4 regions of the Ruegeria sp. BG11 genome follow, and region 3 is predicted to be linked to each of the others. Evidence: riboswitches for the same ligand, from Rfam matches in the RefSeq annotation. Region 3 holds a riboswitch; each other region holds the start of a gene.
The links. A riboswitch is a leader RNA that binds a small molecule or an ion and turns the genes downstream of it on or off. The one in region 3 is predicted to bind cobalamin.
Positions count from the first base shown of each region.

Region 1: it holds a riboswitch for cobalamin, as region 3 does, so the genes downstream of both, ACR0JF_RS17090 (aromatic ring-hydroxylating oxygenase subunit alpha) here and ACR0JF_RS09715 (DUF4198 domain-containing protein) in region 3, are expected to answer to the same signal.
Region 2: it holds a riboswitch for cobalamin, as region 3 does, so the genes downstream of both, ACR0JF_RS14730 (hypothetical protein) here and ACR0JF_RS09715 (DUF4198 domain-containing protein) in region 3, are expected to answer to the same signal.
Region 4: it holds a riboswitch for cobalamin, as region 3 does, so the genes downstream of both, ACR0JF_RS03755 (DUF1636 domain-containing protein) here and ACR0JF_RS09715 (DUF4198 domain-containing protein) in region 3, are expected to answer to the same signal.

Region 1 covers NZ_JBQFTH010000010.1:183,170-187,368, reverse strand. The annotation lists gene ACR0JF_RS17105 (MurR/RpiR family transcriptional regulator) at 1-545, shown strand, start outside; gene ACR0JF_RS17100 (glutamine synthetase family protein) at 545-1,855, shown strand; gene ACR0JF_RS17095 (GNAT family N-acetyltransferase) at 1,970-2,491, shown strand; cobalamin riboswitch at 2,611-2,815, shown strand; gene ACR0JF_RS17090 (aromatic ring-hydroxylating oxygenase subunit alpha) at 2,928-4,151, shown strand; gene ACR0JF_RS17085 (hybrid-cluster NAD(P)-dependent oxidoreductase) at 4,157-4,199, shown strand, end outside.
Region 2 covers NZ_JBQFTH010000008.1:199,908-204,106, reverse strand. The annotation lists gene rsgA (ribosome small subunit-dependent GTPase A) at 1-670, shown strand, start outside; gene ACR0JF_RS14735 (alpha/beta fold hydrolase) at 714-1,571, opposite strand; cobalamin riboswitch at 1,731-1,952, shown strand; gene ACR0JF_RS14730 (hypothetical protein) at 2,040-2,447, shown strand; gene ACR0JF_RS14725 (phosphatase domain-containing protein) at 2,444-2,947, opposite strand; gene ACR0JF_RS14720 (DNA polymerase III subunit gamma/tau) at 3,117-4,199, shown strand, end outside.
Region 3 covers NZ_JBQFTH010000005.1:92,777-96,975, forward strand. The annotation lists gene cbiQ (cobalt ECF transporter T component CbiQ) at 1-408, opposite strand, end outside; gene ACR0JF_RS09705 (Ig-like domain-containing protein) at 408-986, opposite strand; gene cbiM (cobalt transporter CbiM) at 983-1,594, opposite strand; gene ACR0JF_RS09715 (DUF4198 domain-containing protein) at 1,601-2,386, opposite strand; cobalamin riboswitch at 2,515-2,716, opposite strand; gene ACR0JF_RS09720 (FKBP-type peptidyl-prolyl cis-trans isomerase) at 2,966-3,394, shown strand; gene ACR0JF_RS09725 (hypothetical protein) at 3,407-3,586, opposite strand; gene ACR0JF_RS09730 (enoyl-ACP reductase FabI) at 3,646-4,199, opposite strand, start outside.
Region 4 covers NZ_JBQFTH010000001.1:743,523-747,721, reverse strand. The annotation lists gene cobN (cobaltochelatase subunit CobN) at 1-950, opposite strand, end outside; gene cobW (cobalamin biosynthesis protein CobW) at 956-2,011, opposite strand; gene ACR0JF_RS03755 (DUF1636 domain-containing protein) at 2,008-2,388, opposite strand; cobalamin riboswitch at 2,472-2,675, opposite strand; gene ACR0JF_RS03750 (NAD(P)-dependent oxidoreductase) at 2,702-3,772, shown strand; gene ACR0JF_RS03745 (hypothetical protein) at 4,005-4,184, shown strand.

The sequences.
Region 1 (4,199 bases), on a different contig from region 3:
GGGCCTCGTCCCAGATGGCGCTGTCGGCAGAAGGTATCACCGAGGCGCAGTTTCAGCGCATTTGCTCGGTACTGAGCCAGCCAAAAAGCGATGTCTATATTTTGGGCGGTCGGATCAGTGATACCATCGCGCAGCACCTGTCTTTTCACCTGCGCCAAACCCGCAGCGGCGTGTATCATCTTCCGGCCAACAATGAGGTCTGGCCGGAATACCTGCTGCGGATGAAGCCTGCCGATATCCTGTTTCTCGTCGATTTTCGCCGCTACCAACCCGCGCTGGCGCGATTGGCCGCGACTGCCGCGCAGGATCGAGGGGTTCGCGTTGTCCTCATGACAGACAAATGGCTGTCTCCCATATCCCGCCATGCGGCAGAAATCTTGCCAGTTCCGATCGAAAGCGGCACGCTCTGGGATACGTACACAGCGGCCCTTGCCGTCACCGAAGCGCTGGTGACGCGTATTGCCGAAGACAACTGGGACCAAACGAAATCCCGCATCGAAGCCTGGGATGCCATGCGATCCCACAATCAGGACCCTAACCCATGATGCCCAAAACCCCCTTGATGTTTGTCGCCACCTCAGACCTTGCCGGGAAATTGCGGGGCAAGGCCTTTCCGGCGGATCAACTGAACAAGCGGTTGCAGCGCGGGGTCGGGTGGACACCCACCAACGTTCAGATCAACTGTTTTGACGGAATTGCTGAAAGCCCGTTTGGCGCGCTGGGCGATCTTCTTCTGATCCCGGACGCAACGGCCGAGGCAAAGGTCGAGCTCGGCGAAGACTCCGGCCTGCACTTTCTTATGGGCGATATCGTCACTCTGGACGGAGACCCTTGGGACTTCTGCACGCGCAGTTTGTTGAGGGCGGCGCTGGAGCGGCTGCACAAGGTCTCAGGCGCAAATTTGCTGGCTGCGTTCGAGCATGAGTTCCAGCTGAAAGATCCGCCAAGCCAAGCCAACGAAGCCTATGGTCACCGGGGTTTTGGCCTGCAGCGTGATCTGTGCGAGACCTTGATCAACGCGATTTCTCAGGTCGGTTTGAAGCCGGATTCGATCATGAAGGAATATGGGCCAAACCAATATGAGGTCGTCATCGGCCCTGAGCAGGGTGTTCGCGCGGCGGACGCGGCCATCATGGTACGCGAACTGACCTATGCGACCGCACAGGCCTATGGCGAGCGGGCCACCTATACCCCTATTCGCGATGTCGCGAGCGTTGGGAATGGGGTCCACATCCATATGAGCTTTGTGGATGATCAGGGCGCGCCGCTGACATACGCCGAAGACGGCCCCTGCGGCATGTCGGACCTGACGAGTGCCTTCGCTGCCGGAGTTCTGAAATATCTGGATGCGATCTTGGCCCTGACTGCGCCTTCGGTGATCTCGTATGAACGCCTGACACCCCATCGTTGGTCTGCGGCTTTCAACAATCTGGGTTTCCGCGACCGCGAGGCTTCCTTGCGGATTTGTCCGGTAACCGCAAAAGACCCGGCCTCGATCGCGGGGCAGTTCAACATCGAATACCGTGCGGCGGATGCCGCAGCTTCGCCTCATCTGGCGCTTGCGGCAGTTGTCATGGCTGGGACACAAGGGATCGAAGAGGGGCTACCCGCGCCCATTCCAACCGAGGAAGATCTTTCGCTGTTGGACGTCGCAGAACTGAACCAAAGGGGGCTGGTGCGCTTGCCTCAAACCTTAGAAGACGCGCTCGACCGGTTCGTTTCCAACCCGGTTGTGACCGGCTGGTTCCCCGAATGCTTTGCCGAGGTGTACCAAGCCCACAAACAATCCGAGATCGCGACAACTGCACATCTGGACACCGACGCACGCTGCCGATTGTACGAAGAAACATATTGACCTGAGCGGCTCGTCTTGCCGAAGCTCGCCCAATGCGACCTCTGGGGCGTCGCTTGGGTAATCTCGCGCCGTATGACGCGGCGCAGGCTGTTTAGCTCAGGATAGGGATGGATCATGAACCGTTCAGAAACCGATGCCATTTTGAATGTGCATAGGCTGGCTTTTGGCGAAGCGGAAGGTGAAGAAATCGCTCAACTCGCCGAAGATCTCCTTGAGCATCCGGAAACGATTTCTATCAGTGTGAGGCGTGACGGGCAGATCGCGGGCAATGTCATGTTCACCCCGTTTGTCTTCCAGGATCACCCGGACGTTAAATGCTATCTTCTGGCGCCCTGCGGTGTCTCGCCCGAACATCAAGGTCTCGGTGTTGGCAGAGAGATGATGGAGACCAGCATCAAGCACTTGAGGTCCATTGGAACAGACGCTGTCTTCGTGTTGGGCGTGCCGGCATTCTACCCCTTATTCGGGTTTGTTCCGACCGACAAAGAGACGCCATATCCGAACCTTCTGACGATCCCAGAGGCATGGATGGTGCTTGAGCTCACTGCAGGATCGGTTGAAAAGCTGGGGGGCAAGACACTCGCGATTGCGCCCTTCATGCACGCGCATCTCTGGGACACATCACAACACGCGTGAATTCCGTTTTTTTGTTCTTTCCTCAAACCGCAGCTCTGTTTCAGGTTTCCATTTCTGCTGGGCATGTCTGTTTTGTTTCTGCAAATGTCGCAAGCCTTTCAGTCAGAAATGCGCACCCGAGTAGGTTGCGCGTGTGAGGTGCTGCTGTTTGATTCTCAGGCGGCAGAGAATTGGGAAGCCGGTGCAATTCCGGCGCTGCCCCCGCAACGGTAAGGAAGGTCAGGTTCGACAGGTGACCACTGGGACGAGGATCCCGGGAAGGTGTCGAAAACCGGGCGCAAGCCCCTTTCAAGTCCGGAAACCAGCCTTGCATATATGTCAAACCGCGGGTGGCGGTGGGGGCACAAGTTTCGGACGTGATCCTCGCACGGCTCCGGACTGGCCTCTGGTGTCATCTGCCCAAGCTAAGCCGCGGGGCGCGGCAGGAGAGCCAGAAGTGAGCAACGTTCAAAGCCTGTTGGCGCGTCGAAACCCGGCCTATGCCCTTGAACAGGCGTTCTATACCGATCCAGATGTCTTTCAGGCCGATCTTGAGGCCATCCACTACCGCGACTGGCTATTTGCCATTCCGGCATGTGAGCTGGTGAAAACAGGCGACTATGTGACTTACACTGTTGGCGCATACCGCGTGATCATCGTGCGCGGCGCGGACAACCAGATCCGAGCTTTCCACAACACCTGCCGACATCGCGGGTCGATCATTTGCAAAGCGGCCAAGGGCAACTCGCCCAAACTGGTCTGCCCCTACCACCAGTGGACCTATGAGCTTGACGGCTCATTGCTATGGGCACGTGATATGGGGCCTGATTTCGACCCCAAGCAACACGGGCTAAAAACCGTTTACTGCCGGGAACTGGCCGGGCTGGTCTATATCTGTCTTGCAGATGAAGCGCCTGATTTCGACACCTTCGCCAACAAAGCACGCCCCTATCTGGAGCCGCATGATCTGGGCAACGCCAAGGTCGCCTTTGAAAGCACGATCATCGAGAACGGCAACTGGAAGCTGGTCTGGGAAAACAACCGCGAGTGCTATCACTGCGGTGGCAACCACCCCTCGCTGTGCCGGACCTTCCCTGATGATCCCTCGGTAACCGGTATCGAAGGGGGTGAAACCCCGGCTTTCATGCAAACTCACTTTGACCGTTGCGAGGCTGCAGGGATGCCGTCGCAGTTCTATCTGCATGATGACGGGCAATACCGTCTGGCTCGTATGCCGCTTAAGGAAGGGGCGGAAAGCTATACTCTAGACGGCAAATCAGCTGTGCGCCGCTTTCTTGGCAGTTCGCCTTTTGCCGATGCGGGGACGTTGCTGAAGTTCCACTATCCCAGCACGTGGAACCACTTCCTGGCCGATCACTCGATTGTATTTCGGATCACTCCGATCAGCCCGACCGAGACCGAAGTCACCACGAAATGGCTGGTCAACAAGGATGCGGTCGAAGGGGTCGACTATGACGTCAAGCGTCTGACCGAGGTCTGGATGGCCACCAATGACGAAGATCGCCGCGTGGTGGAAGACAACCAGATGGGCATCAACAGCCCGGCCTATGTGCCGGGACCGTATTCAGGGATACAGGAGTCCGGTGTTTTGCAATTCACCGATTGGTATTGCAGCACTCTGGCGCGCCACCTGACACCTGACACGATGGCGGCGGAGTGAAGCAGATGAAAGATCTGAACGCTGTTGCCTCGATCTGGCAGGATGACG
Region 2 (4,199 bases), on a different contig from region 3:
GTATCTGGCACTGGCGCATCAGGCGGGCTGCTATCCTGTCGTGGTCCTGACCAAAGCAGATAGCTGCTCGGACCCCGCAGCCTACGCCAAGCAGGCCGAAGCGCTGGCACCGTTTTTGACAGTCCTGACGGTCAACGCGCATGAAGCGTTAGACCTGCAGCAGGTTCTGGCATGGTGTCCGGCGAGTCAGACAGCGGCTTTGGTCGGGTCATCCGGGGTTGGCAAAACAACGCTCGCCAACGGAATGACCGGGCAGGATCAGGCAACAGCCACAATCCGCGAGGATGACGCCCGCGGCCGCCACACCACGACGTCTCGCGCCTTACATCCGATGCAAAATGGCGGTTGGCTGGTCGACACCCCCGGCATGCGCGCCCTGCGCCTGCTCGACGCGCAGGACGGGGTGGACGAAGTGTTCTCGGACATTCTGGAGCTGGCCCAAACCTGCCGGTTCTCGGATTGCCAGCATGAGGCCGAGCCCGGTTGCGCTGTGCAGGCGGCGATTGAAGCAGGCACACTGGATGCAGATCGGTTGGAACGCTGGCGCAAGCTGAGGCGCGAGGATCAGCGCAACTCTGAGACCGTGGCCGAGGCGCGGGCACGCGACAAGGCTTTCGGCAAGATGGTCCGATCTGCGATGCACGGAAAATCCGCGCGGCGCGGCGATTGAAACACGGGCTGAAAAAGGGGCGTCGGTCCGCCGGCGCCCCCCATCAAGCGATCAATCGTGGCCAGAGCACCGCATTTCGGCGGGCAAACACACCGATATGGCCGATCTCCCGAACACCAAACTCTTCCGGTGACAACAGGTGACGGCGTGCTTTTGGACCATAAAGCTCGGCCAACCGCCAAACGGCAGCTTCTGGGACCATCTCATCATCTGTGAAGGCAAAAAGGTCGACGGGAACGTCAGCATCCTGCCACGTAGCTTGCGGCAGTGTGTCTCCGATCTCGGGCAGATAGCTTTGCGGCGCGGTGCACCATTTGCGCCATTGCCAATAGACCTTAGGCGGTAGGTCTGTTCCAAACCCAAGTGCCTTGCCCGGCAAATACCCCAGGCCGCTCACGACCAGAGGCACATGCCCATACCAGAACAACCCGGCCAGAGCGCGGTACGGCCAAGGATGATCGCCCAACTTCACAAGGCCAGAACAGACGCAGATCATGCGATCAATCTTGTCGATATCCGGCTGCACTGGCCCCAGCATCCCTCCAAGCGAATGACCAACTGACCATTGCTGCGACAGCGGGAACCGTCGGCGCATCTCGGCCCGCGCGGCGGGCATGTCCTGCAACGCCCAATCGGCCATCGAAATCTTCGACCGACGCTGTGGGCCCGATTTCGAATGCCCGAATTCCCGGTAGTCGTAGATCAGACAGGCGATATCACGATCCGAGGCCAACCATTGTGCGAAATGCTTGTAGTAGTCTCGCGGAACCCCTGTCGCGCTGTTGACCACCACTACGGTTTCGGGCTGCGCCACGGGCCGGTAGATCCACCCGGACAGGGCACCATCCCCCACCGGGATCTGAACATCTTCGATCAGCACTGTTTGGTTTGCATCCAACATGGGCATCCTCGGTGGAAAACTGAACTGATGAGTTCACATTGCAACTTGACCCCAGACAGCCCATGCAAGTCAACTGCGATCCCGCTTGACCACGCGTCCACTTTGCGGATCGTCTTTCCGCAGCGCAGAAAGTTCAACTTGACTCAGAATGGTTTTGAACGCTAGCGATGGTGTGATGGTTCCCGGCTTTCACAAGAGGTCGGGATGAAAAGGGAACACGGTGCGGTTTTCCCCGACTTACTCGGGACGAACCAAATCCGCGACTGCCCCCGCAACTGTAAGCGGTGAGCGATGTCGAAGAGCCACTGGCCGAAAGGCCGGGAAGGTCGGCAAAGCGATGACCCGCAAGTCAGGAGACCTGCCATCGTCAACATAACCCAAACTCGGGCGGGGTGTCCGGGCAGGCCGTGACAGACCCTATCTGCCCCACCTGATCCCAGCCCCTGTCCACCGCGCGGAGGGCGCAGGATGATCTGGAAGACGAAGACACATAGGTTCTCGGCAACTATCTGCCAACATACCGGCAAGACTTGCCCGGCGCTGGCGCGGCTGGCGCGTTCAATGGTTGACGCACTGGACCAAGCTGGTCCGGCGACCACATCGGACTTTGAAATCGAAGGCAGCAGTGACCTGACCCATTGCTCGGACGGCTGCCACGCCCGGTTTCGGGCCAGCCAATCTCGGGTGCGGGTCTATTGCGGAGCGGATCCTAAGGCCGACAGCGAGACCCTCGATCGCTATGCCGATTTGATGTTCGGTACCGACACGAGCAGCCTGCCTAGCGCAGCGATGACATCCCTGCCCTGCGCCATGCTCGAGGCATCAGTGATTGCGCCGCGCAAAACGACCCCGGCGGAACTGCAACTGTCGGCTTAGGAGTCTGCCAAAGCTCGGGCGGGCAAGGTGGCCCAGTGCTTCTGTGCATCGGTTTCGACCGCGCAGGGGCGTAGCTTGCGCAACCGATCCAGCGCTTGGGTTGGAGCCTCGCCGCATTCGATCATCAACCTCAGCACCACCATGCCAGAGCGACCACATCCGCCCTGACAATGGACAAGCACGCGCCCTCCGCCAGACAAAGCCTGCCGCGCCGCGGCACTAACATCGGGCCATTGCGCATCAACCTCTGACGGTGGCACGCCGAAATCCTGAATCGGCAGATGCACCCAGCGGCTGGCGCGCCCCTGAACGTCGCGGCCAAAATCGCGGGCTCCAAACTGGACCAGCTCGGCCTCGGTTGTCATCGACAGCACGAGGCCCGGCCTCCAATCTCCAATCGTTTCAAGGTCGCCTGCATAGTCGCCGCCCTTTCCCGGCATCGACGTTAGGGCAAGTGTGCCCCCGCCCACTTGCAAAGCATGAATGACCAAATTCGTCATGACAGCATCCCCCCGGAAGCGTTGATCCTGACTTTAGGCTTGATTCACAATCTGAAGAGTGTACCCCTGACGCGCCAGTTTCCAAAACAAAATCGTTCTTCAACTCATGTGGACGCGGGCGGCGCGGGCCTCTACGCTGCAGTGACGTTCCGAATCCGCCAGAGCAGACATGACCGACTCAGACAGCCCCGCCTATCAGGTTCTCGCCCGCAAATATCGCCCGGAAACCTTTGCCGATCTGGTGGGTCAGGATGCGATGGTCCGCACGCTCAAAAACGCATTTGAAGCGGATCGCATCGCGCAAGCCTTTGTCATGACAGGCATTCGCGGAACCGGCAAAACCACGACCGCACGGATCATTGCGAAAGGCATGAACTGTATCGGACCGGACGGAAATGGCGGACCCACGACCGAGCCTTGCGGCCAATGTGAACACTGCGTCGCCATCATGGAAGGTCGCCATGTCGACGTGATTGAGATGGACGCCGCCAGTCGCACCGGCGTGAATGATATTCGCGAGATCATCGACAGTGTTCGCTACCGCGCAGCCTCGGCCCGTTACAAGATCTACATCATCGATGAGGTCCATATGCTGTCGACCAGCGCCTTCAACGCGCTGCTCAAGACGCTTGAGGAACCGCCGGCGCATGTGAAGTTCATCTTCGCCACAACTGAGATTCGCAAGGTTCCCGTCACGGTTCTGTCGCGCTGCCAACGCTTCGACCTGCGCCGGATCGAACCCGAGGATATGATCGGCCTGCTGCGCAAGATCGCTTCTGCGGAGAGTGCTGAGATTGCCGAAGACGCCTTGGCGCTGATCACCCGTGCTGCCGAGGGATCTGCCCGCGACGCCACCTCATTACTGGATCAGGCGATCTCACACGGGGCCGGAGAGACGACGGCAGATCAAGTGCGCGCGATGCTGGGCCTGGCGGATCGTGGCCGGGTTCTGGACCTCATGGACATGATCCTGCGGGGCGATGCGGCAGGGGCGCTGACCGAGCTTGGTGGCCAATATGCCGCAGGAGCTGATCCACTAGCCGTGCTGCGTGATCTGGCCGAAATCACTCATTGGGTTTCGGTCGTGAAGATCACCCCGGACGCAGCCGAAGACCCAACTGTTTCCCCGGATGAGCGCGCCCGGGGCCAGCAGATGGCTGAGGCCCTCCCCATGCGGGTGCTGACTCGGATGTGGCAGATGCTGTTGAAAGCGCTTGAGGAAGTTTCAGCCGCCCCCAACTCTATGATGGCC
Region 3 (4,199 bases):
TGTGCCGACCAGAACCATCACGGTCAGGATCACGGCGTTGGCGGTCAGCGCGATTTCCACGGCTTTCCAGAGCCCTTGCCAGCTGGCCGGAAATCCCCAGATGGTAAACATAGGGTCGCCAGGCATGGTGAACGGCAAGAGGACCAGCATGAAGATGATGAAACTGTCCATCATCGCCATCCGCTTGAGTGTCTTGCGCCAAGGCAGCCGGGATATCACCAGCAGAGACAGCGCGATCATCAGCGCCGCCGCAAGGGCGGGCAGGGAGGATAGGGAGACCACAACGACCGCAAACAAAACGGACATGACGACGCGGACGCGCGGATCAAGCGCGGTGATCAACCCCCGTTGACCGATCGTGCCAGCCTCGGCCAGTGTCCGCTCCTGTGGTTCCAGTACGTGTGCCATCAGCCTGCCAGTTTCCTCCGCGCCGCGAGGTAGAAGCCCAGCCCGAACAGGCCAAAGATGTAACCGATGCCGCCTAGAATGGTCTGTAGGTCGTTATGTTCACGATAGGCGGCGATTTCCCGGCGTAGAGGGCGTATTTCGTCGCGGACCGCTGCTGCGATGGCCTGACGCTCTTCTTCGCTGAGAGAGGCCATTGTGACGCCCTCCGAGGCGGGCGTAGGCGTGGGTGACGCTGCAGGCTTGTTCTGGATGGCGACGCCCATGATCTTGGCAACGTCATCGGCGGGCATGGTGACCTCGGCCACGTGACCGGCGCCGAGGTCGGCAAAGAAGGTATGGGCGACGGCTGTGGTGGGCGTGTAGATGAAGAACCCGTCTGCGTTGGTCGTGGCCCGGCCCAGCTCGACCCCGTTTGGATCGGTCACGACGACCTCGGTATCGGTCGCCATGGTGCCGTTGGAGAAGCCGATTTCCCCTTCGATCGCATCGCCGGACGCAAAGACTCCGGCAATCACCTTATGGGCCAGCGCGGGCAGAGGGGCCGCGCATAGGGCCAGGATGAGCGCAATCTTTCTCATGTGGCGGGCCTTGTCAGGAACAGTTCAGGTTTGACTTTTCGCGCGAGAAGAACGGCAAATCCGGTCAGGACGGCCTCGACTATCATAACCGGGATGTGGGCAAAGAAGACCAGCTTGGCGGCAGGGAGGAATTCGTCCCCTGAAAGGGCCAATGAAATGCCCACCATGACGGTCGTGGCTGCAATGGCAAAGGCACCACCTATGCCACCCCAAATCGCTCCATGGACCGGCGAACCGCGCCCGATCAGGGGGCGGAACAGCAGCCCCGCCAGAACGGCCGGAAAGGCGATGTTAAGCGTATTGATCCCCAGCACCGTAAGCCCGCCGAAGCCGAAAAAGACTGCCTGCAGGAGCAGACCCACAAACAGGGCCGGGAAGGCGGCCCAGCCGAGCAGAAGCCCGGCCAGACCGTTGAGGATCAGATGCACCGACGACGGGCCGATCGGCACGTGGATCAGAGAGGCCACGAAGAAACTGGCCGCCAGCACCCCTGCTGTGGGGATGCGGTCCAGATCCAGCGACCTGAGGCCCATTGCGACCCCACCAGCGGCGGCAACGGCTCCGCCGATGACGACCGGGTTGGATAGGGCTCCGTCGACGATGTGCATCTGTGGTTACTCCATGTCCCAGGCGCGGATCCAGATCACCGCGTCCTGGCTCAGCTCTTTGCCTTCATGTTCGGTTTCAGGACCAGCGCCCAGGGCGGCAAAGCCCCAGTAACCAGCTTTCGGGACACCGAAGGAGAAATAGCCGTTGGCGTCGGAAATGGCCACCACGGCGCCACCGGGCATCGGCGAAACGGTGGGTTCGGAGGAGGCTTGGCTGTCGAAGCTGGGCTTGGCCGCCATGTATTCGATCTCGATCTCAGCGCCGGCAACCGGTTCGCCGTTTGCCAGAACCTGACCGGTGAAGGTCGAGCCTGCGATGATGTTGTAGGGCTTGTTCAGCGGTACGATCTCGGTCGCCAGACCTGCAGGGTTCATCCAGTCGGTCGGCAGTTCGTTGCGGTTCAGGAACGCTTTGGTGATCTGCTGGATATAGATATCCTCGGCCTCTTCGTAATAGGGCTCAGGCACAGTGACCATCACGTAGTCGCCCGAACGCTTAACCGGGACAGAACCTTGAAAGGCCGCGCCTTCGTTCTCGGGGCTCGAAAACCGGATGGGCTCCAGCGTGTCCAGCAGGTCGGTCTTTTCGCCATTGTGGATCACGTAGAATTCCTGCGGCTTTTCCAGATCCATGACATGGCCGTTTTCAAACGGGTGCCAGAAGATCAGCTTGACCGGCACGTCGCCCGGCGCCTCGATCAGCGTGTCGGTGGTGTATTCCAGCAGAAAATGTGCGTGCGCCATCGCTGGAATCGCCAGCGCGGCAGCAGCCGTGCAAAACAGCTTCTTCACAAAGTGTTTCCTTCGTCCTTCGTGCCAACCCCGGCACGTTTCTTGCTTGATATCGGGACAAACGGAGCCATTTACCCAAAATAAGGGCATCGGCCCAATGCACACCCCGGCATCGGTGACACACCCCTTCCGAGGGTGCATGTCCGGCAGGTCTCCTGACTTGCGGGTCAAAGCAACGGGCTGGCCTTCCCGGGTGGAACCCAGTGGCGCATCAGCCCTGCTCACCGCCTACAGTTGCGGGGGCAGTTGCGGCATTGGGTGGATCAGAATTCCCCGCACCGCATTCCCTTTTCTCCGGGCGAACCCGGAACCGGACATGAGGATGCTGATGGCAGAGATTCCCATCACCGGTCAATCTCTATTTAAGACTGTAGCGATAACATCTTGTCGATAGGATCGGATGTTCCTGTTCTGCCCGCTCGGTATTGAAGGCGCGCGTGTAAGCGACGACAAGAGGACGCGCAAGCCTGCACCGCAATCTGGACATCAGAATCAGATGCATGCATCTTGCGCCGCGTCAGACTCCGGCGTAGCGCGCTTGTGTTCGGCGCCCTATTCCCCACAAGCCCCGGAGGCCCAATGTCTGAGATCAAACAAGGCGACACAGTTCGCATCCACTATACCGGCACGCTGCTGGACGAGACCGTGTTTGACAGCTCAGACGGGCGCGATCCGTTAGAGTTCGTTGTTGGTTCGGGCCAGATCATACCCGGCCTGGACAGTGCGATGCCAGGACTGGCGGTTGGTGACAAGAAGCGGGTCGAGATTGCCTGTGTCGACGCCTATGGCCCGATCAACCCGGCGATGCGGCAGGACATCCCGCGTGAGGGTATTCCGGATGATATCCCACTAGAGCCGGGAACCCAGTTGCAGATGCAGACCCCCGATGGTCAGGCGCTGCCGGTAACGGTTGTCGAGGCGAACGAGGCCACGGTGACGCTGGACGCCAATCACCCACTGGCCGGGCAGGACCTGATCTTCGATATTGAGGTTGTCTCGGTGAACTGAAGGCTTGAGGTCTTAGCCCCAAAGCCCGTCAAGCGCTGCACGGACCTGCGGTTGCGTGAAGAACACGAACAACACCAGCAATGTGGTCAGCGTCAAAAGCAGAACACGGGCGCGGGGGCTTAGGAACCCCGTCTTCCGTTTGGTCTGGGTGCCACGCGTATTGCTGGCAAGGATCTGGTCAGTTTTGCTCATGCCCATATCCCTGACGCCGAAAGATGGTCAAATCTTGGCGGCGTCTGGGAAAGATATGGTCACATGAAATCCGGCTGTGGCATTCCAAGCACGTGGAAACCGCCATCCACTCTGATGATCTCGCCCGAGGTGCAAGCCCCCGCATCCGAGGTCAGGTAAACCGCTGTGCCGCCAACGGCCTCTAGCGTAGCGTTCGAGCGCATCGGCGCATTCTGGTCGCAGAACTTGTAGGTCTTGCGCGCACCGCCAATTGCAGCCCCGGCCAGGGTCTTCATCGGACCGGGCGAAATCGCGTTCACGCGGATGCCCTCTGGGCCGAGATCGTTGGCCAGATACCGTGTTGCCGATTCCAGCGCGGCTTTGGCAACGCCCATGACGTTGTAATTCGGAACCACACGATTCGAGCCTTGGTAGGTCAGCGTCAGTAGTGAGCCGCCATTGTCCTTCATCAGCGGATAGGCGCGACGGGCGACCTCGATGAAAGAGTAGGCCGACACATCCATCGAGTGCTTGAAATTGGCCCTTGTGGTGTTCAGAAACCGGCCTGTCAGCTCGTTCTTGTCCGAATAGGCAATCGCGTGAACGACAAAGTCGATGGTTGGCCAGCGTTCGC
Region 4 (4,199 bases), on a different contig from region 3:
ACCACATGCATGGCGAGATCGGCGGGGGAGAGGCCTCGTTCCGCCTCGGCCCAAGCCTTGCGGCGGGACGTGGCGAGGGCCATCTGAAATACCGGCACGCCCGCCGCATCCAAAGGGGATGTACCCGACGAGTCTTTGCCCGAGAAGGAGGTGGCGTTGATGATCGCCGAAGGCTTCAGAGCGACGATGTTGTCACGCAGCCATTCAGCGGCGGCAGGTGCTTTGAGCGAGGGCGCGAAGAGGCCCACCGCCTCGAACCCACGATCCCGCAAGCTGCGGATCACGGTGGCGACGGGGGCCGTGTCCGCCGAGGTCAGATAGGCGCGATAAAACGTGACGATGATACGTTTTGCGTCGCCCGGAAAAGCAGTCTCAACCGGAATCACGCCGCGATCAGGACACCACGCGCCAGATTCGGGCAGGGTTTTAGCCCCCATAACCGGGCCGGCATAGAGCCCCGCCGCCAATGCCATCTGCGCCAAGGCGGCCTGCGCTGCGACTTCACCGCCGGTGTCGCAGAGATGTACCAGACGCCGCAGGGTCGAGACGGGCAGGGTGGAATACTCATCCAGCCGCGTATCCTCACGCCCGTCGGCGGGCAGGACGGCCAGCGCGATCCCCTTGGCCTGCGCAAGTGACAGAACTTGCTGCAGTCCGTAGGCCCAGTAAGGCACGCCGCCAATCAGACGGATCAGAACGCCCTTGGCGCCCTCAAGCGTCTGTTCCACATAGGTGTCGACTGACAGAGGATGCTTCAACGCCGTCAGGTTCGCCAACCGCAGGGTCGGCATTCGCCCTTCCGGCCCGCCACCGCGATGCCAGCCTGCCGCGAAAGCGCCAAGGTCGCTGTCCGAGAAGGACAGCACCACCAAATCCGCCGGGCTCTGGCCCAGATCGGTTGGGGTTTCCGTTTCTGCTAACCCGTGGCTTTCGCGGAAGACGACGTGCATGGGCCTTACTCGGCGGCCTCGGTTACACTCGCGAGGATATCGCGGATTTCTGCTTCTTTGATGTCGTCATGCTCGGCGATCACCACCATGCGCGAGCGGCGGTCTTCACCGGGCTCCCACGGACGGTCATACTGGTGACGCACACGGGCCCCCACGGCCTGAACCAGCAGGCGCATAGGCTTGCCTTGAACGGCGGCATAGCCTTTGACGCGCAGGATGTTCAGCTCATTGGCCAGACGCTCGATCTTGGCAATCAAATCGGCAGGGTCGGACTGTTCAGGCAGATCAACGATGATGCTTTCGAAATCGTCGTGCTCGTGGTCGTGGTGACCGTCGTGATGCGACGGGCGGGCGTCCATGTCATCCTCGGCAGCCGCTTCAAGCCCAAGTACAACGCGGACGTCCACGGCGCCTTCGGCCACTTCGACGACGGGTAGCGGGCGAGGGGCCTCGGCGGCGATGATCTCTTTGGCTTTTGCCACGCCTTCGGGGCCGGCCAGATCAGGCTTGGTCAGCAGGATGATGTCGGCGCAGGAGATCTGATCCTCGAACACTTCGGATAGAGGCGTTTCATGGTCGATCGAATCGTCGGCCAGGCGCTGAGCGTCCACCGCTTCGACATTCGGCGCAAAGCGACCAGCGGCGACGGCCTCGGCATCGGCCAGCGCGATGACGCCATCAACGGTGATTTTTGACCGGATATCGGGCCAGTCGAACGCCTTCAACAGGGGCTTGGGCAGGGCGAGGCCAGAAGTTTCGATCAGGATGTGATCGGGGCGCGGCTCCAGCGCCATAAGGGCTTCGATGGTCGGGATGAAATCATCAGCCACGGTGCAGCAGATGCAGCCGTTCGCCAATTCCATGATGTTCTCCGCTGGGCAATCCGGGATGGCGCAGGATTTCAGGATGTCGCCATCGACGCCGACATCGCCGAACTCATTGACCACCACGGCCAGACGCTTGCCTTGCGGGTTCTGCATCAGGTGCTTCACCAGAGTCGTTTTGCCCGAGCCCAAGAAGCCAGTGATCACGGTGACGGGGAGTTTTTCCAAGTTGCTCATTTCAGGGCTCCAATCGGGGGAATGCGGGCTGCGCAGTTCTTGCGGAAATGTTCGGGGCGCTCGCGCCATTTGACCAAGCCGTCCTCGGTCGCAAGGTACTTGGTGGCACCGTCAACGATCGCGTCGACATGGTCGGTTTCGTTCAAATGTTCATAGACGAAGGTCCAGCGATCCGGGCCGCCGCGCAGCACGATGGAACAGCCCTCGTTGCAGTTCGACAAGCATTCCACGGCTCTCAGGGTAATCCCTTCCGGCAGCTCCGCCTGTTCAAGCGCCTTGTGCAACAGCGTGCCGGGACGTTGCGCGTCGTCTTCAACGGGCAGCCCGCGACGACAGGTGGTGCAAACCAGCAATTCGACCGGAGCGGTCTCGGTCATGTCTCTCATCCCCCCAACTCCTCATCGTGGGGGACGGGGTTTCATGCGGGTCCCTTGACCCGACACCGGAACACCCCGTCCGGTTTCATCTTCGGGCGCTGGCAGGTCTCCCGGCTTGCGGATGTCAGAGGCGTACTCTGTCGGATGTCCCGCCTTCCCGGCTTTGAGCCAGTGGCTTGGGCACCCTCTCCGGTCACGGTCGCGGGGGCGGCTGCGCTTGGCGGAAAACCCGTTGACGCATTCCCTTTTCATCTGTTCGCACAGACACCAACACGAGGCTCATGCGGCACGCACCCGCAGCTTGTCAAGCGCGATGCAGCTCAGACCGCTGCGGCACGTTGAAAAGCGACCTGCCAGCGTCGCTAGGCGGCATGAACAGGACGCTGATGCATGGTCGCATGGTCTCAAATCGCAAACGGAGGCGAAATCCATGAAAGTAGGTTTTATCGGGCTTGGGAATGTGGGCGGTAAGCTGTCAGGGTCATTGCTCCGCAATGGAATCGACCTGACGGTTCATGACCTAAGTTCCGATCTTGTTGAGGCTTTTGTCGCGCAGGGGGCCAAAGCGGCTGAAAGCCCGGCCCAGATGATGCGCGATTGCGACGCTGTGATCACCTGCCTGCCGTCGCCTGCGGCCTCGGACGCGGTGATGCAAGAGATGCTGCCCGAGGTTGGCCCCGGTAAAATCTGGATGGAGATGTCCACCACTGACGAGGCCGAGGTCAAGCGATTGGGGGCATTGGTTCTGGAGCGCGGAGGGGCTGCAGTCGATTGCCCTGTCTCGGGTGGCTGCCACCGTGCGGCGACGGGCAATATCTCGATCTTCGCCGGCTGCGACCGCAATACCTTCGAAAGCATTTTGCCGTTCCTGACCACCATGGGACGGCGCGTTCTGCACACCGGAGAGCTCGGCTCGGCCTCGGTTCTGAAAGTGTTGACCAACTATCTGGCAACGGCCAACCTGATCACCTGTGCTGAAGCGCTGGTCACCGCCAAGGCCGCCGGGATGGATTTGAACACCACCTATGAGGCCATCAAGATTTCGTCAGGGACCTCGTTCGTGCACGAAACCGAAAGCCAGGTGATCCTGAACGGCTCGCGCGATATTTCGTTTACAATGGATTTGGTGAAAAAGGATATCGGCCTGTTTCAGGATGTCGCCGACCGCGCCGGTGTTCCGCTGGAAATCAATCCGGTGATGATCAAGATATTTGAGGATGGCATCGCCCGGTTTGGCGAGCGTGAGCTGTCGCCAAACATCATCAAACGCCTTGAAGAAGCCACCGGCTTGGACATCCGCGCACCGGGTTTTCCTACGGAAATGCAGGACGATGAGCCGGAAGAACCAGGGTACGAAGTGGTGCCTCGGGGGCGTTCCTCCTGAAAACTGATTCCCGGAGACGGTATTTAGAGGAAGGGGATGTGGAGGCGAGTACCGGAATCGAACCGGTGTACACGGATTTGCAATCGACACTTTGCAGGTGTTTGCGGATTTCTTCTCGGTAGAGTTGTTCGATGTCTAGCATGTGGCTAAGTCCTTGTTACCTCTATGACAATTCATATAATTTCACAGAAAGTCATGAGTGTTGAATCAAACGTTTTGATACGTTGATGGCATGAAGCACACACCGATCCGCACCACATCGTGCATACAGAACCAGCGCAAATATGACGTTAAAACTGACCGTCTGACGCGGACTGTGATGGACCGTCGCAAGGCGTTGCATCACGCCGAACAGGCGCTTGCCGATCATCTGCTGAAAGAGAAAAACGCCCGACTGTATAGGGCGGGTTGACCCGCACGGGTCGAA